2 regions of the Pseudoduganella plicata genome follow, and region 2 is predicted to be linked to the other one. Evidence: riboswitches for the same ligand, from Rfam matches in the RefSeq annotation. Region 2 holds a riboswitch; the other holds the start of a gene.

Region 1 (7,718 bases), 2.9 Mb from region 2:
AGCACCGGCGCGCCCTCGACGTACATGGTCGTCTCCCGCGTGGCCGGATCGTTGACGATGGCCACGTGCAGCCACGTGTCGAGCAGGATTTCGCCGGACCAGTTGGTGCGCGCCGACGGCGGCGCGGGCAGCTGCGGCACCACCTCCCACTGCAGTTCGCGCAGGTTCGAAATGGCGAACTGCAGTGGCGGCGATTCCGGCAGCCCGTCGTCCCAGTCCTTCAGGTTGCCGCGCCGGCCGGCCCGCGTCATGACGTTCATCCAGGCGTTGCTGGCTGCCGTCCAGGATTTATCGAGCTTGACGAAGGCTTCCACCGTGTAGCCAGTGTTGAACGTTTCACGGTTCATCGCCGCCGATGCATCGGTCAGGAAATAGCTGAGCCGCTTGCCCGCCGCGTTGCGAAAGGCGATGCTGCCGGGTGCGGACGACAGGCGGTGGCGGTCGGCAGTCCACTGCAGGTCCGCCAGCTGCGCCGTGTTGCCAGCTGGCGCGTTCAGCGCCGCGCGGGTCAGCGCGTTGCCATTGCCGGTCACGTCGGCGATGACGGCGCGGTCCGGGACAGCCGTCCCGGCGGCGCCGCCCGTGAAGCGCCAGTGGGCCACCGTGTTCGACACCTTCGGATAGTCCTCGGCATTGGCGGCAGGGCGCGATGCGACCGCCGGGGTACCCGTGAAGCCGGCCATGATCTGCGCTGTTACGGCCGCGCTGACCGACGTGCCCGTCGCGGCACCGGCCTTGAACCCGGGCGCGAAGCGGGCGAACCGCCTGGCGAAATCCATCTTGACGGTGAACTCGTTGTTCGCGTCCTTCAGCATGATCTGGTCGAACTCGTTGAGCGTGTCTTTCGGCTTCTGCTTCACCCACGGCGAGAACGACAGCGCCCGGATCTCGTTGCTGGTGAGGTCGAATTCGTAGAAGCGCAGCAGGCCGTTGCCGCCCTGGTAGGCCATCTGGTAGTCCACCACCATCTCTTCCACGGCATTGCCGAAGTCGTTCGTCTTCGTCAGCCGCGCGGCGCCGTGGTGGTGGCCGTTCACCGTCATAAAGATCTGGTCCTGGTCGCGGATCAGCTTTTCCCACAGCATCAGGCCGTAGTCCACTTCGAGCGGCTGCACGCCGTCGTTGGCGATGGCGATCAGCTGGTGATTGACGAGAATCGCGGGCAAGGTCGGATTGGCGCGCAGGACTTCGCGCGCCCACGCGATACCGGCGTCCGACGCGCGCCAGGACAGCGACAGCACGAGGAAGCGCTGGCCCTCGGCCTGGAACACGTGATATTCATGGAAGCCGCTGGGATCGCGGCCGCCGAACGTGGCCTGCTTGCGCGCCCGTTCGGTGCCGAACCATTTGAGGTAAGGTTCGGCCGCCAGGTCGCGCGTGGCGTCCGTGCCGCCCACGCGGTCGGTTTCGTAGCCGACGTCGGTCAGCACGTCGTGATTGCCCGCCAGGACGGAGTAGGGCACGGCCTTGTCTTCCAGGATCTTCATCGCCTTGTCGGCCACTTCCCATTGCTGCGGCTTCCTTACCTGGTCGACGATGTCGCCCACGTGGATGACGAAGGGGATCCTGAACGCCGCCGCATTATCGGCGATCCACTGCGTTTGCGCCGCGTAGGGCGTGCTGCCGTACCGCTTGGCGAACTGGTTGCCCGTCTCCGCGGTGGCATAGCGCGAATAGAACTGGGTATCGGGCAGCACGACCAGGCCGAAGCTGGAAATCGTGGCGGGTGCGGGAGAAGGTGGAGCGGGAGGTATGGCTGGCGGGGCAGGGCTGGGGGCGACCGGGTCGGCATCGTTGTCGCTGCCGCAGGCGGCCAGCAAGCCGGTGGAGGCCAGCGCGCCGGCCAGGACCACCTGGCGGCGACGCGCCTTGAAATCATCGGGGTGAGACATGCGAAACTCCATCTGATGGCGAGTCTCACACCTTAGCGATCGATTGTGACGGCAGAGTGAAGCGGTGCGCGGCTCAGTCCTTGCGCTTGTCCCGGCCTTTTTCCCATTCCGTCCGCTCGGTTTCCATCTTGTCCTTGCAGGCCTTGCGGTCGTTCCAGTCCGGCATGCGGTCGCATGCCTGCGGATCGTGGGCCGCATAATAATGGCCGCAGCCGGCCAGGCCGAGCGTTACAACGACAGCAAACAACGTCTTCATGGTCCGGTTCTCCGTGGTGGCATCGCTGTCATTGTAGCGCAGGGCAGCCGGATTACTGCCCAGCCTTCGTCCCGCTTTTGCGCAAGAACGGCAGCAGGTGCCTGCCCCGGTGTTCAGCCGCGCATCAGCGCAGCCTCGGCCCGCAACAACTCCAGGGTCGACTCATCCGGCTTGCCGCCGAAGAAGGTGTTGAGCGCCGTGCGGAACAGGGCATTGTCGTGCGTGGCGCGGTAGAACAGCGTCATCGACGAGCGGAATTTCAGTGCGTCGACGCTGCCCAGGATCGCCTCGATGCGCTGGCCCGCATGGCCGTTGACCAGCTCCGTGCATTCGCACAGGCGGTTGCCCAGCACGTCGTCGGCCAGGTAGGCGCGCGCTTCGGCCAGCGATTCGATGCCGTACAGGCGGCTCGTGTCGGAGCGGCCCAGCCCGCGCAGCTGCGGGAAGATGAACCACATCCAGTGTCTGGTCTTGTGACCGTCGCACAGCTCGCGCAGCACCTGGCCGTAGACAGGTGCCTGGGCGGTGATAAAACGGTCCAGGTCGAAGGACATCGCGCTCTCCTGCGGCAGGGGACAATAAGGGGCGACAGTGTAGCCGAGCCGCGCCGCGCGTGGCGCCCGGTAGAACGATGCAAGTCGGATGCAACCGGGCTGCGACCCGCCGACCGGCTGCGGGCGCGGAGGCCATGGCATAATCCCGCGTCCTCCTAAGCGCTGCCATGAACGAATCACTGACCCTTTTCGGCCTTGCCACCACCCCGCTCGAGCTGCTGTCCTTTGCCCTGTCCGTCATGACGGTGTGGCTCAACATCCGCCAGAACCACTGGGCGTGGCTGTTTGCCATCTTGTCCTCGGCCATGTACGGCGTCGTCTTTTTCAATTCGAAGCTGTATGGCGACATGGGACTGCAGGTTGTGTTCATCTCCGTGTCCGTGTGGGGCTGGTACCAGTGGCTGCATGGCGATGACACGCACGAGCGTCTTCCCGTCACGGAACTGACGTGGCGCGGCAGGGGCTGGGCCGCGGCCGCGTGGCTGGCCGCCTTTGGCGCGCTGGCGTGGGGACTGCACGCGCTGACCGATACCGACGTGCCCTTTGCGGACGGCTTCCTGACGGCCGGCAGCCTGGTGGGCCAGGTGCTGCTGTCGCGCAAGCGGCTGGAGAACTGGCACGTCTGGATCATCGTGGACGTGCTGTACGTGGCGCTGTACATCCACAAGGGCCTCATGCTGACGGCGGTGCTGTACGGGATGTTCGTGTTCATGGCGGCCGTGGGCCTGCGGGCGTGGCGCCGCTCGATGGAGCAGGATGCCGCCGCCAGCGCGGCGATGGTGCTCAAATGAGGCCGGATGTCATCCGCGTGGCCATCGTGGGCAGCGCATCGTCCGGCAAGACGACGCTGGCGCAGGCGCTGGCGCAGCGCTACGGGTCGGTCTGGGTGCCTGAATACCTGCGCGAGTTCGTCGAAACCCGCGGATGCGTACCCGCCGAGGAAGACCAGCTGCACATCGCCCGGACGCAGGCGGCCCGCGAGGATCTCGCGGCGGGGCAGGCCGGGCGCTATCTGTTTTGTGATACGACGCCGCTGATGACCGCCGTCTACAGCCGCCATTATTTCGGCCGCGTTGATCCGGGGCTGGCGCTGCTGGCGGACAGCCGCCGGTATGATGTGACGCTGGTCTGCGCACCGGACATCCCGTGGCAGCCGGACGGACTCCAGCGCGAGCCGGAAGACCAGAGCGCGGCCGTCAATGCCATCCTGGCGGAGGCACTGGCGGCGCGCGCGATCCCGCACGTGCGCATCCACGGACCGCTGGCGCAGCGGCTGCGCCAGGTGGAGGCGGTGCTGGGGCTTTAGAAGCCCCGCTGTGCAAGGTTACGAAAGGCCGAACCGTCAGAAGTCCAGCTGTGCCGAGACGCGGTACGTCCGCTCGGCGCCGGGGAACAGGTAGCCGCCCAGGTCCGGCGTGACGTCGCGCCAGTAGAAGCGGTTCAGCGCATTGCGCACCTGCGCGCGCAGTACCAGCGGCATGCCGCCCACCTTCGTCGCATACGACGCGCCCAGGTTGACGACGTGGTACTTCGGCACCATCACCGCGTTGTCCGCATCGAACGCCTTCCTGCCGACGAACTGCCAGTCGCCGTTGACCTTCAGGCCCGCCACTTGCGGCAGCGCGTATTCGGCGAACACGGTGGAGCGCAATGCCGGCACGTTCGTCACGCGCTTGCCGTCATAGCTCTGGCCCGTGCCCTGCTGCTCCGTGTGCAGCGCGGCCAGCGAGGCGCCGACGGTCAGGTCGCGAGTGGCCTTGCCCTGCGCGCTCATTTCCAGCCCCCGGTGGCGTGCTTCGCCGTTGCGCACGTAATAGCCGGACGCGGGGTCCAGGTACTCAAGGCCCTTCTCGATCTGGAACAGCGCAGCGGCCAGGCTGATGCCTCGCACCTGCGCCTTGATGCCCAGCTCCACCTGTTTCGACTTGCCCGGGTCCAGCGCCAGGTCGTGGTTCCGTGCCTTGATTGGCGCGATGCCGCCATGCTCAAGGCCCTGCGCATACGACACGTAGCCCGACACGTTGTCCAGCGGGCTGTAAACCAGCGCCACGTTGGGCAGCCAGAAGCCGGCATTCGTCGGCAGCGCGGCATCGACCTGCGAGCGGCGCACCTTCGTGTAGCGCGCGCCAGCATGCAGCTTCACGGTGTCGCTCAAGCCGACGATGTCCTGCACGAAGGCGGAGCTTTCGCGGTCGACACGGCGCTCCGAAACGGGACCGCTGCTACCGCCGGCCGCCGGCAGCACGACCGGGTGCCAGATATTGCTGGTGCCGACCGGGTCATACAGATAATCGCCCCAGCTTTCCTTGTTCTGGAAGTACGACAGCCCAAGCGTCAGCTCGTGGCGCAGCGCGCCCGTGGCAAAGCGGCCCTGCAGCAGCGCCTGCGCGGCCAGCGGCTTCTTTTTCTCCCCCAGGCTGCGGTAGTCGTACACGTCGTAGTCGCCGTTGGTACAGAAGCCGGCGACGTCGCCGCAATACAGCGGGAACGCGGTGTAGTCGTCGCGCTTGAAGTCATGCCGGTTGGCGCTGACGATGGCCTGCCAGTCCGGGTTGAAGCGGTACTGGAAGCGGATGCCGATATTGCTGGTCTCCGTCTCGACCGGGTAGCTCCACGGCTGGTTGTTGAGCATCGTGTCGGCCGCCACGTGCGGCAGCGCCACACCGCCGATCAGCTGGAAGCCGGGCGCGGAGACCTGCGATTTCTTCTGGTAGTCGGCGTCGATCTGCAGCAGCGCGTCGGGCGTGATCTGCCAGTCGAAGGCGCCGGAGATGAAGTTGCGGTGGCCGTCGGCGCCTTCGATATACGAACGCAGGCGCTCGCCTGCCACGTTGACGCGGTAGCCGAAGCGGCGGTCGGCAAGGCGGCCGCCCAGGTCGACGGTGCCCAGCACGGTGCCCCGTTCGCTCACTTCGAACAGCACCGAGCGCAGCGTCTCGTTGGTCGGGCGCTTGGTGACGTAATTGACGATGCCGCCGGGCGCCGCAACGCCGGCCTGCAGTCCCGCCAGGCCCTTCAGCACTTCGATGCTTTCCTTGTTTTCCAGCGGGATCTGGGTGTCGCCGGAAATGGCCAGGCCGTCCTTGCGGTAGCTGCGCGCGTTGTCCAGCTTGAAGCCGCGGATGGAGAACTGCTCGGCATAGCCGACGGCGTTGTAAGCGTCGCCGATGCTGGCGTCGTAGCGGCTGGCGTCGGTGGTGGAGCGGATGTTCAGCGTGCGCATCTGCTCGCTCGTGATGACACCGACGGAGGCGGGTGTCTGCAGCAGCGGCGCGTCGGAAAAGCCGGCGACCGATGCGTGCTCGGTACCCGTGCGCGCGCCCGTGATGACGACTGCGGCGACGGGGCCGTCGGCCTGGGCCATTGCAACGGTCGGAAACGCCTGCGCAATCGCGAGCGCGGCGGCGGAAAAAGCGATATTGGTCTTGTACATTGTGTGCTCTTCGGGTTGGTCGGGCCAACGACGGAGCACTCAAAGAGGAGGGATGAACACGACTTTGCGCTTTCCTTCGCTGGCATTATCCAGATCAGGTACGAAGGGTATGTCTCACCCGGAAAATTCTTTCCAGGACCCCTAGCGAGCGCGAAGCTTAACACAATCGGGTACCAACTTCGTGCCGCAAATTCGTGCGCCATGCATACGGTCGTACCGTTACACTTGAGGAAAGTGTGCGGAGGGCCGACAATGCGCGTATCTGAAGGGATGAACGATCGGAGAACGCAATGACGCAGGAACACACCGTCGAACCGCGCGACAGTCTGAATGCCCAGGTGCTGGACATGCACCGCGGCCTGACCGCGCTGATCGAGAAGCTGGGCGAGCTGGACACGTTGAACCAGCGTGCCGAGGCCAGCACCGATCCCGAGCTGCGCCTGGTGCTGGGCAGCCAGCGCGACACGGCGCGCAAGCACGTGGCGATGCTGCTGGAATGGGCGCGCCGGCGCGACGCGAAGCTGGACAAGGAGCTCCGCGGCGCGCTGTTCAAGGCAGGCCCGATTGCCGCGCATTACCGTTACGATGAGGGCCTAGAGTAACGTCAATGAATTGTCGGCAAGGCCGACAGGCTGCGAAGGTAGTAAACCAAGTGCGAACACACGAATAACGCACGTTGAGAGGCGGTCGAGCGCCGGTGTCACGCGCCGCTGGTCGGCCCCTCACCAAAAAGGGATATATGAAGTTACAGCCTTATCATGAAGGAAGCTGGTTTGCCGTACCGCTGATCGACGGCGGTTTCGCGGCGGGCCTCGTTGCCCGCATGTCGCCGCAAGGCAAGATCATGCTCGCTTACCTGTTCGGGCCGAAGCGCCCGACGATGCCGACGCTGGCCGAAGTCCGGCAACTGAAAGCAACGGACGCGCTGAAGGCCATCCGTACCGGCGATATGGCGCTGGCCAACGGACGCTGGCCCGTGCTGGGCGATGCCGAGCGCTTCGACCGCAACGACTGGCCCGTGCCGGTCTTTATCCGCCGCTCCGACACGCTCAAGCGGGCGTGGCAGGCCACCTATGCGGACGATCCGGCCAAGCCGGAACGCGAGGTGTCTGTCCCGTACGAAACGGAAGGGCTGGAAAGCGATTCGCTGTATGGCTACGGCTCCACCGAGCTGCTGCTGACCAAGTTGCTGGAACACTGAACGGGGAGGGCGCATGGTCCAGGGCGGATGTTTCTGCGGGAGCGTGCGCTATACCGTGACTGGCACGCCTTTCAACAGCACGCTGTGCCATTGCACGATGTGCCGCCGCGCGACCGGGGCCCCGGCCGTCGCCTGGTTCTCCGTGCGCAGCTCGGAGTTCCGCTTCGTTGCCGGACGACCGGCCAGCTTTGGCTCCAGTCCCGGCATCACGCGCCGGTTCTGCGGCGATTGCGGCACGCAGCTGACCTTTGAAGACGAACGCTGGCCCGATGAACTCGACATCACCACGGCCAGCCTGAACGATCCGGAGGCCATTCCGCCCGGCGATCATACTTTCATGCAGAGTCATCTGCGCTGGCTGGCGCTGGCCGACGGCTTGCCG
Region 2 (7,718 bases):
GTATTTTTTTACGCGCGACGGATAGAAGCCGCCAAACGCCACGTAGCTGGCGCCGGCCGCCTGCGCATCGATGGCCCGCGCGACGTCGCCATAGCAGGAGGCGCCCACGATCTTGTCCGGCCCCAGCGCGGCGCGTGCGGCAGCCACGCCCGCATCGAGCCCGCCGACGTGCACGCCGTCGGCATCGAGTGCCAGGCACAGGTCGATGTGATCGTTGACGATGAATGGCACGCCATGACGCCGGCACAGCGCCAGCAGTGCGCCGGCCTGTTCGCGCCGCAGCGCCGGCGACGCTTCCTTGTGGCGATACTGCAGCAGCGCCGCGCCGGCTGCGAGTGCTGCGTCGCTGGCAGCCAGCAGGCGGTCGGTGTCGTCCCAGTCGGGTGTAACGAGATACAGTCCACGAAATTCGGTATGCATGATCCTAGTCTCCATCGATATGTCAGCGCAGCGGTATGTGCTGGCCCGCGCCGATCCGGTAGGCCGCGGCCAGCGTGGCATGCGTGTAGGCCTGTGCCCGCTCCAGCGCCTCGCTCATCGGCCAGCCCTGCGCCAGCAGTCCCGCCAGCGCGGCGGCCAGCGTGCAGCCGCTGCCGTGAAAACTGCCCGGCAGGCGTGGCCACGTCCAGCTGCGCCCGCACCAGCGGTTGACGACTTCGCCGCCCTCGTCATGGCCGCCCGTGACCAGCGCACGGTCGCTCTCCAGCAGGCCCAATGCTGCGGCCTCGGGACCGTTCGGCGTGACAACGGTCGCCAGCGCCAGCAGCGGCGCCAGCGCCGCCACGGCATCGCCCCGGCCCAGGCGATCGCCATGGCCGCTGGCCAGTACGGGGTCCAGTACCACCGGCAGCGTGCCGTCCTCAAGCCGCAGTTCCGCGATCACCTGCGCAATGGTGCGGGCATTGTCCGCGCTGCCCGGAATGCCGATCTTGACCGCGTCGATGCGGCAGGCCGCCGTCAGCGCGCGCGCCTGCCTCAGCACCAGTTCCGGTGCGACCGGCATGACTTCGTAGACGCGGTTGTGGTCCTGCACCGTCAGCGCCGTCACGACCGCCAGCGGATGCGCGCCGACCGCCGTGACGGCCTGCACGTCCGCGGCGATACCGGCACCGGCCGACGGGTCCGAGCCGGCAAATACCAGCACGCACTCCCGCGCACCGCCGTGCTTCGTCATGCAACCCGGCCGGCCATCGGCGACGACGGCGAAGCGGCAAAGCGGCGCGGCATGCGTCCGGCCAGATATGCCTCGCGTCCGGCCAGCACGGCAAGACGCATGGCGCCGGCCATGCGTACCGGGTCCTGCGCCGCCGCGATGGCCGTGTTCATCAGCACACCGTCGCAGCCCAGTTCCATGGCGATGGCCGCATCGGACGCCGTGCCGACACCGGCATCGACCAGCACCGGCACGCCCGCCTGCTCGATAATGAGCGACAGGTTCCAGGGATTCAGGATGCCCATGCCCGAGCCGATCAGCGACGCCAGCGGCATCACGGCCACGCAGCCGATGTCTTCCAGCATGCGCGCCTGGATCGGATCGTCGCTGCAGTAGACCATCACGTCGAAGCCGTCCTTCACCAGTTCCTTTGCTGCCACCAGCGTTTCCGGCATGTTGGGGAACAACGTCTTCTCGTCGCCCAGCACTTCGAGCTTGACGAGCTTGTGGCCGTTCAGCAGCTCACGCGCCAGTTGCAGCGTGTAGACGGCGTCCTTCGCGCTGTAGCAGCCGGCCGTATTCGGCAGAATCGTGTATTCAGACGGCGGCAGCACGTCGAGCAGGCTCGGTGCGTTCGGGTCCTGGCCGATATTGACGCGGCGGATCGCCACGGTGATGATTTCCGCGCCCGCCGCGTCGGTCGCCGCGCGCGTCTGCTGCAGGTCCTTGTACTTGCCGCTGCCGACCAGCAGGCGCGAGTTGTACGTCTTGCCTGCGATAGTCAGCAGGTCATTCTTTGTCATGTTCATTTCCAATCTCCTTGTTCAGCCGCCACCGATGGCGCGCACGATGTCCACCCGCTCCTGCCCCTGCAGCGCCACTTCGCGCCAGCGCTGGCGCGGGACGACGGCGCGGTTGACGGCCAGCGCCAGGGCCTGCCCTTCCAGTCCCAGCGCGGCCACCAGGTCGTGCAGCGTCTGGCCCGGCGCAACCTGGCGCCGCTCGCCATTGAGTTCGATGTCGATCATCGTCGCCCTCTTCTTCACGCTTTGCTGTACAACTGCGCGCCCTTCTTGACGAATTCCACGGCCTTTTCCTGCATGCCCTGCGCCGCGTAGTCGCGCACCTCCTGCGTGATCTTCATCGAGCAGAAATGCGGGCCGCACATGGAACAGAAGTGCGCCACCTTGGCGGAATCCTTCGGCAGCGTCTCGTCGTGGAACTCGCGGGCGCGGTCCGGATCGAGGCCGATGTTGAACTGGTCTTCCCAGCGGAATTCGAAGCGCGCCTTGGACAGCGCGTTGTCGCGGATCTGCGCGCCCGGATGGCCTTTCGCCAGGTCGGCCGCGTGCGCGGCGATCTTGTAGGTGATCATGCCTTCCTTGACGTCGGCCTTGTTCGGCAGGCCCAGGTGCTCCTTCGGCGTCACGTAGCACAGCATCGCGGTACCGTACCAGCCGATCTGCGCGGCGCCGATGCCGGACGTGATATGGTCGTAACCGGGCGCGATATCGGTCGTCAAAGGGCCCAGCGTGTAGAACGGCGCCTCACTGCACTGCTCCAGCTGCAGGTCCATGTTTTCCTTGATCAGCTGCATCGGCACGTGGCCCGGCCCTTCGATCATCACCTGCACGTCGTGCTTCCACGCGATCTGCGTCAGTTCGCCCAGCGTCTTCAGTTCGCCCAGCTGCGCTTCGTCGTTGGCGTCGTAGATCGAGCCGGGACGCAGGCCGTCGCCGAGGCTGAACGACACGTCGTACGCTTTCATGATCTGGCAAATGTCTTCGAAGTGCGTGTAGAGGAAGTTCTCCTTGTGATGCGCCAGGCACCATTTCGCCATGATAGAGCCGCCGCGCGAGACGATGCCCGTCAGCCGTTTCGCCGTCAGCGGCACGTAGCGCAGCAGCACGCCGGCGTGGATGGTGAAGTAATCGACGCCCTGCTCCGCCTGTTCGATCAGGGTGTCGCGGAAGATGTCCCACGTCAGGTCTTCCGCCTTGCCGTTCACCTTTTCCAGCGCCTGGTAGATCGGAACGGTACCGATCGGCACGGGGCTGTTGCGCACGATCCATTCGCGCGTCTCGTGGATATGCTTGCCCGTGGACAGGTCCATCACCGTGTCGCCGCCCCAGCGGATCGCCCACGTCATCTTTTCCACTTCCTCGCCGATCGACGACGTGACGGCGGAGTTGCCGATATTGGCGTTGACCTTGACGAGGAAATTGCGACCGATGATCATCGGCTCCAGTTCCGGGTGGTTGATGTTGGCGGGGATGATGGCGCGGCCCCGTGCGATCTCGTCGCGCACGAATTCCGGGGTGATCTCGTTCGGGATCGATGCGCCGAACGACTGGCCGGGATGCTGGCGGCCCATCAGGTCCGCCAGCCGCTCTCCCATCGGCCCGGCCGCGCGCAGGCCTTCCAGGTATTCGCGGCGGCGCAGGTTCTCGCGGATCGCGACGAACTCCATCTCCGGCGTGACGATGCCGCGGCGGGCATAATGCATCTGCGTGACGCAGGCGCCATCGACCGCGCGGCGCGGCTTGCGATGCAGGTTGAAGCGCAGTTGCGCCAGCGCCGGGTCGGCCAGGCGGGCCTGCCCGAATTGCGACGTGGGCCCCGCCAGCTCCTCGGTGTCGCCCCGCTCCGCGATCCAGCCGGCGCGCATCGGCGCCAGGCCTTCACGGATATCGATGTTTGCTGCCGGATCGGTGTACGGACCGGACGTGTCGTACACGGAAATCGGTGGGTTCGGTTCGTGGCCGAACGACGCGGACGTATCGGCCTGCGCGATCTCGCGCATGGGCACGCGGATATCCGGGCGGCTGCCGGTGACGTAGATCTTGCGGGAATTCGGCAGCGGTGCGACGGCTGCGCTGTCCACCTCGGCGGTACGTGCGAAAAATGGCTGGTGAGGCTGGTGGTGGGCGTTCATTTGGCTCCTTTGAGGCTACAGGAGCCAGCAAAGGAGTCAGGGTGCGCGAGCGCCGGCGCAGTCGTGCGCGGCATCGCGTATCCAAAAGCTTCCCTTCGCTGGCATTATCCAGATCAGGTTCGGAGGGTATTTCTCACCCGCGCATGTCGCCATGCGCAGGACCCCTAGCGTGTGCCGCCCGCGGATGGTCCGCCGGCAGCGCCGCCATTATGCGCGATGTCGCACGATATGAAAAGCTCATCAGCGCCTATAATTTCGGCGGCGGCAGCGGGACCGCGACAGTACGGAGACAGACGATGCGCAGGATGATGTGGATGATGGCGGCCATGATGACGAATGCCAGGGCGGCGCCGGTGACGACGGCAACGGACAAGGAACAGGCGTCCTTCTTCGAGTACTACAGCGGCGCCCACGCGACCGGCGGCCTGCTGCGGCCCCAGTTCGCCGTGACCACCGTCAAGGGCAAACGCCACGTCATGGCAACGGTGGACGGTCCCGCGCAGCGGGCGACCTTGCCGCTGTGCCGCCAGCCACGCACGGTGTTCGATTACGATCCAAAGGCGCCGAAGGACAAACGCTGGAGCGAGCGCGCACCCTTGCAGCTGGTTTGGTACAGCCAGCAGCCGCAATGCGGCGCCCAGCCCGAAACACCGATCCGTCTCCTGGCGCCGCTGCCGGAAATGGAGATCCTGACGCTGATCCAGCAGCACCCCACGCTGCTCAACAACGCGCGCCTGCTGATGGCGGGGAACACCAGCTGCGCTCCGTCGCGCTCGCGCGGCTACCGGCTGACGGCGCTAGACCGTGCGAAGGATGGCCTGCCTGTGCTGGTGTTCGAGAACGCCGTCGACGAAGAAGCCCGCATCGCCGTGCGCCGCTCGCGCAACGAACTGGTGGCATGGAGTGCCGAATGCGCCAGCGCGGGGGATAGTCGCCAGAAAAAACGGTGACAGTCACCATTTTCTAATGAATATGAGATCAGCAATGACAACGCCCGCCCTTCCGCCGACCACCGATGACGATGAAGCCTGGCTCTTCGAACGAACGGTCCAAGCGCTGCAGCGCACCTACGGTTGCGCGGAAGCAGAGGCAATAGAGTTACTGAACCGATATCACATCAAATTCACTGATGCGGACTTTTGCGATGCTTACGACATGTCGGCGCAAACTACCGAGTTCTTTCATCGGGAAGAGTCTCTGACCATGGCCGACCGGATTTACTTTTACGAAGCCCTCGGCAACGAACCGGATGAGGCAGCTTTTATCAGATGGCAACGAAAGATCCGCCTGTAGACTCGCTGGCCGCCCAGCTGTCTGGCTCGGAGGTCAACTCGCCATATGCGATATCGCCCCTCTCTGTCGCAGGTCACCTCCGTAAAAATCAGGGACAGTCACCATTTCAGGAAATATTCCCTGAAATGGGTGGCTGTCCCTGGTTTTGCGCTACCGCGGCCGGCTCGCCAACGGTGCACCTCCCTTATAATGGTCCTTTTCGCCAAAATAACTTTCCCCCATCATGGAATTAGCCAAGTCTTTCGAGCCTGCCGACATTGAACAGTTCTGGCGCAGCGAGTGGGAGAAGCGCGGGTACTTCGCCGCTTCGATGGACCTCTCCAAGCCTGCCTTCAGCATCCAGCTGCCGCCGCCGAACGTCACCGGCACGCTGCACATGGGCCACGCGTTCAACCAGACCATCATGGATGGCCTGACGCGCTACCACCGCATGCTGGGCCATAACACCGCCTGGATCCCGGGCACCGACCACGCCGGCATCGCCACGCAGATCGTCGTCGAGCGCCAGCTCGATGCACAGAAGGTGTCGCGCCATGACCTGGGCCGCGAGAAGTTCGTCGAGAAAGTCTGGGAGTGGAAAGAGAAATCCGGCTCCACGATCACGGGCCAGATGCGCCGGCTGGGCGCTTCGGCCGACTGGGACCGCGAATACTTCACGATGGATGCAACCCGTTCGAAGTCGGTCTCCGAGGTGTTCGTGCGCCTGTTCGAGCAGGGCCTGATCTACCGCGGCAAGCGCCTGGTCAACTGGGACCCCGTGCTGGGCACGGCCGTCTCCGACCTGGAAGTGGTGTCGGAAGAAGAAGACGGCTCGATGTGGTACATCAGGTACCCGCTGGCCGACGGCAGCGGCTCGCTGACGGTCGCCACGACGCGTCCCGAGACGATGCTGGGCGACGTCGCCGTGGCCGTCGATCCGACCGACGAGCGCTATCAGGCACTGGTCGGCAAGACGCTGACGTTGCCGCTGGTGGGCCGCGAGATCCCGATCATCGCCGACTCGTACGTCGACAAGGCGTTCGGCACCGGCTGCGTGAAAATCACGCCGGCGCACGACTTCAACGACTATGCCGTGGGCCAGCGCCACAAGCTGGCCATGCCGTCGATCCTGACGCTGGATGCGAAGATCACGGACGACGCGCCGGAAGCGTATCGCGGCATGGACCGCTTCGTCGCGCGCAAGCAGATCGTGGCCGACCTGGAAGCGCAGGGCCTGCTGGAGCAGGTCAAGCCGCACAAGCTGATGGTGCCGCGGGGCGACCGCACCGGCGTCGTCATCGAACCGATGCTGACGGACCAGTGGTTTGTCGCCATGAGCAAACCGGCACCGGAGGGCACGTTCAACCCGGGCAAATCGATTGCCGAAGTGGCTTTGGCAAAAGTGTCGTCGGGCGAAATCAAGTTCGTGCCGGAGAACTGGACGACCACGTACAACCAGTGGCTCAACAACATCCAGGACTGGTGCATCTCGCGCCAGCTGTGGTGGGGCCACCAGATCCCGGCCTGGTACGACGAACAGGGCAACATCTTCGTCGCGCGCAGCGAAGAAGACGCGCTGGCGCAGCAGCAGGCGGCCGGCAGCACCGGTCCACTGACGCGCGACAGTGACGTGCTGGACACGTGGTTCTCGTCGGCGCTGGTGCCGTTCTCCACATTGGGCTGGCCGGAAGAAACGCCGGACCTGAAGGCGTTCCTGCCGTCGTCCGTGCTGGTGACGGGCTTCGACATCATCTTCTTCTGGGTCGCCCGGATGGTCATGATGACGGCGCACTTCACGGGCAAGGTGCCGTTCGAGACCGTGTACGTGCACGGCCTAGTGCGCGACTCGCAGGGCCAGAAGATGTCCAAGTCGAAGGGCAACACGCTCGACCCGATCGACCTGATCGACGGCATCGGCATCGACGCGCTGGTGGAGAAACGCACCACGGGCCTGATGAATCCACGTGCGGCCGAGAAGATCGAGAAGGCCACGCGCAAGGAATTCCCCGAAGGGATCGCCGCCTACGGCACGGATGCCGTGCGCTTCACGATGGCCAGCTACGCTTCGCTGGGCCGCAACATCAACTTCGACCTGGGCCGCGCCGAAGGCTATCGTAACTTCTGCAACAAGCTGTGGAACGCTACCCGCTTCGTGCTGATGAACACGGAAGGCAAGGACTGCAGCGCCAGCGATGCCGACCTGTCGCCGGCCGACAAGTGGATCGTCTCGCTGCTCAATCGCACCGAGCAGGAAGTGGCGAAAGGCTTTGCCGACTACCGCTTCGACAACATCGCCAGTGCGATCTACAAATTCGTCTGGGACGAGTATTGCGACTGGTACCTGGAACTGGCTAAGGT

The links. Region 2 has a riboswitch for thiamine pyrophosphate ahead of thiC (phosphomethylpyrimidine synthase ThiC). Riboswitches for the same ligand answer to the same signal wherever they lie in the genome.
Region 1: linked by a shared signal. The riboswitch ahead of E1742_RS07350 (TonB-dependent siderophore receptor) and the one ahead of thiC (phosphomethylpyrimidine synthase ThiC) in region 2 are both predicted to bind thiamine pyrophosphate.

The regions. Positions count from the first base shown of each region.
Region 1 covers NZ_CP038026.1:1,675,442-1,683,159, reverse strand. The annotation lists gene E1742_RS07375 (LamG-like jellyroll fold domain-containing protein) at 1-1,892, opposite strand, end outside; gene E1742_RS07370 (hypothetical protein) at 1,966-2,148, opposite strand; gene E1742_RS07365 (DUF1810 domain-containing protein) at 2,262-2,702, opposite strand; gene pnuC (nicotinamide riboside transporter PnuC) at 2,870-3,493, shown strand; gene E1742_RS07355 (AAA family ATPase) at 3,490-4,008, shown strand; gene E1742_RS07350 (TonB-dependent siderophore receptor) at 4,045-6,135, opposite strand; TPP riboswitch at 6,190-6,288, opposite strand; gene E1742_RS07345 (ferritin family protein) at 6,426-6,737, shown strand; gene E1742_RS07340 (Imm26 family immunity protein) at 6,875-7,336, shown strand; gene E1742_RS07335 (GFA family protein) at 7,350-7,718, shown strand, end outside.
Region 2 covers NZ_CP038026.1:4,619,208-4,626,925, reverse strand. The annotation lists gene thiE (thiamine phosphate synthase) at 1-420, opposite strand, end outside; gene thiD (bifunctional hydroxymethylpyrimidine kinase/phosphomethylpyrimidine kinase) at 443-1,174, opposite strand; gene E1742_RS20460 (thiazole synthase) at 1,171-1,962, opposite strand; gene thiS (sulfur carrier protein ThiS) at 1,978-2,181, opposite strand; gene thiC (phosphomethylpyrimidine synthase ThiC) at 2,196-4,088, opposite strand; TPP riboswitch at 4,162-4,264, opposite strand; gene E1742_RS20445 (hypothetical protein) at 4,385-5,038, shown strand; gene E1742_RS20440 (hypothetical protein) at 5,073-5,381, shown strand; gene E1742_RS20435 (valine--tRNA ligase) at 5,605-7,718, shown strand, end outside.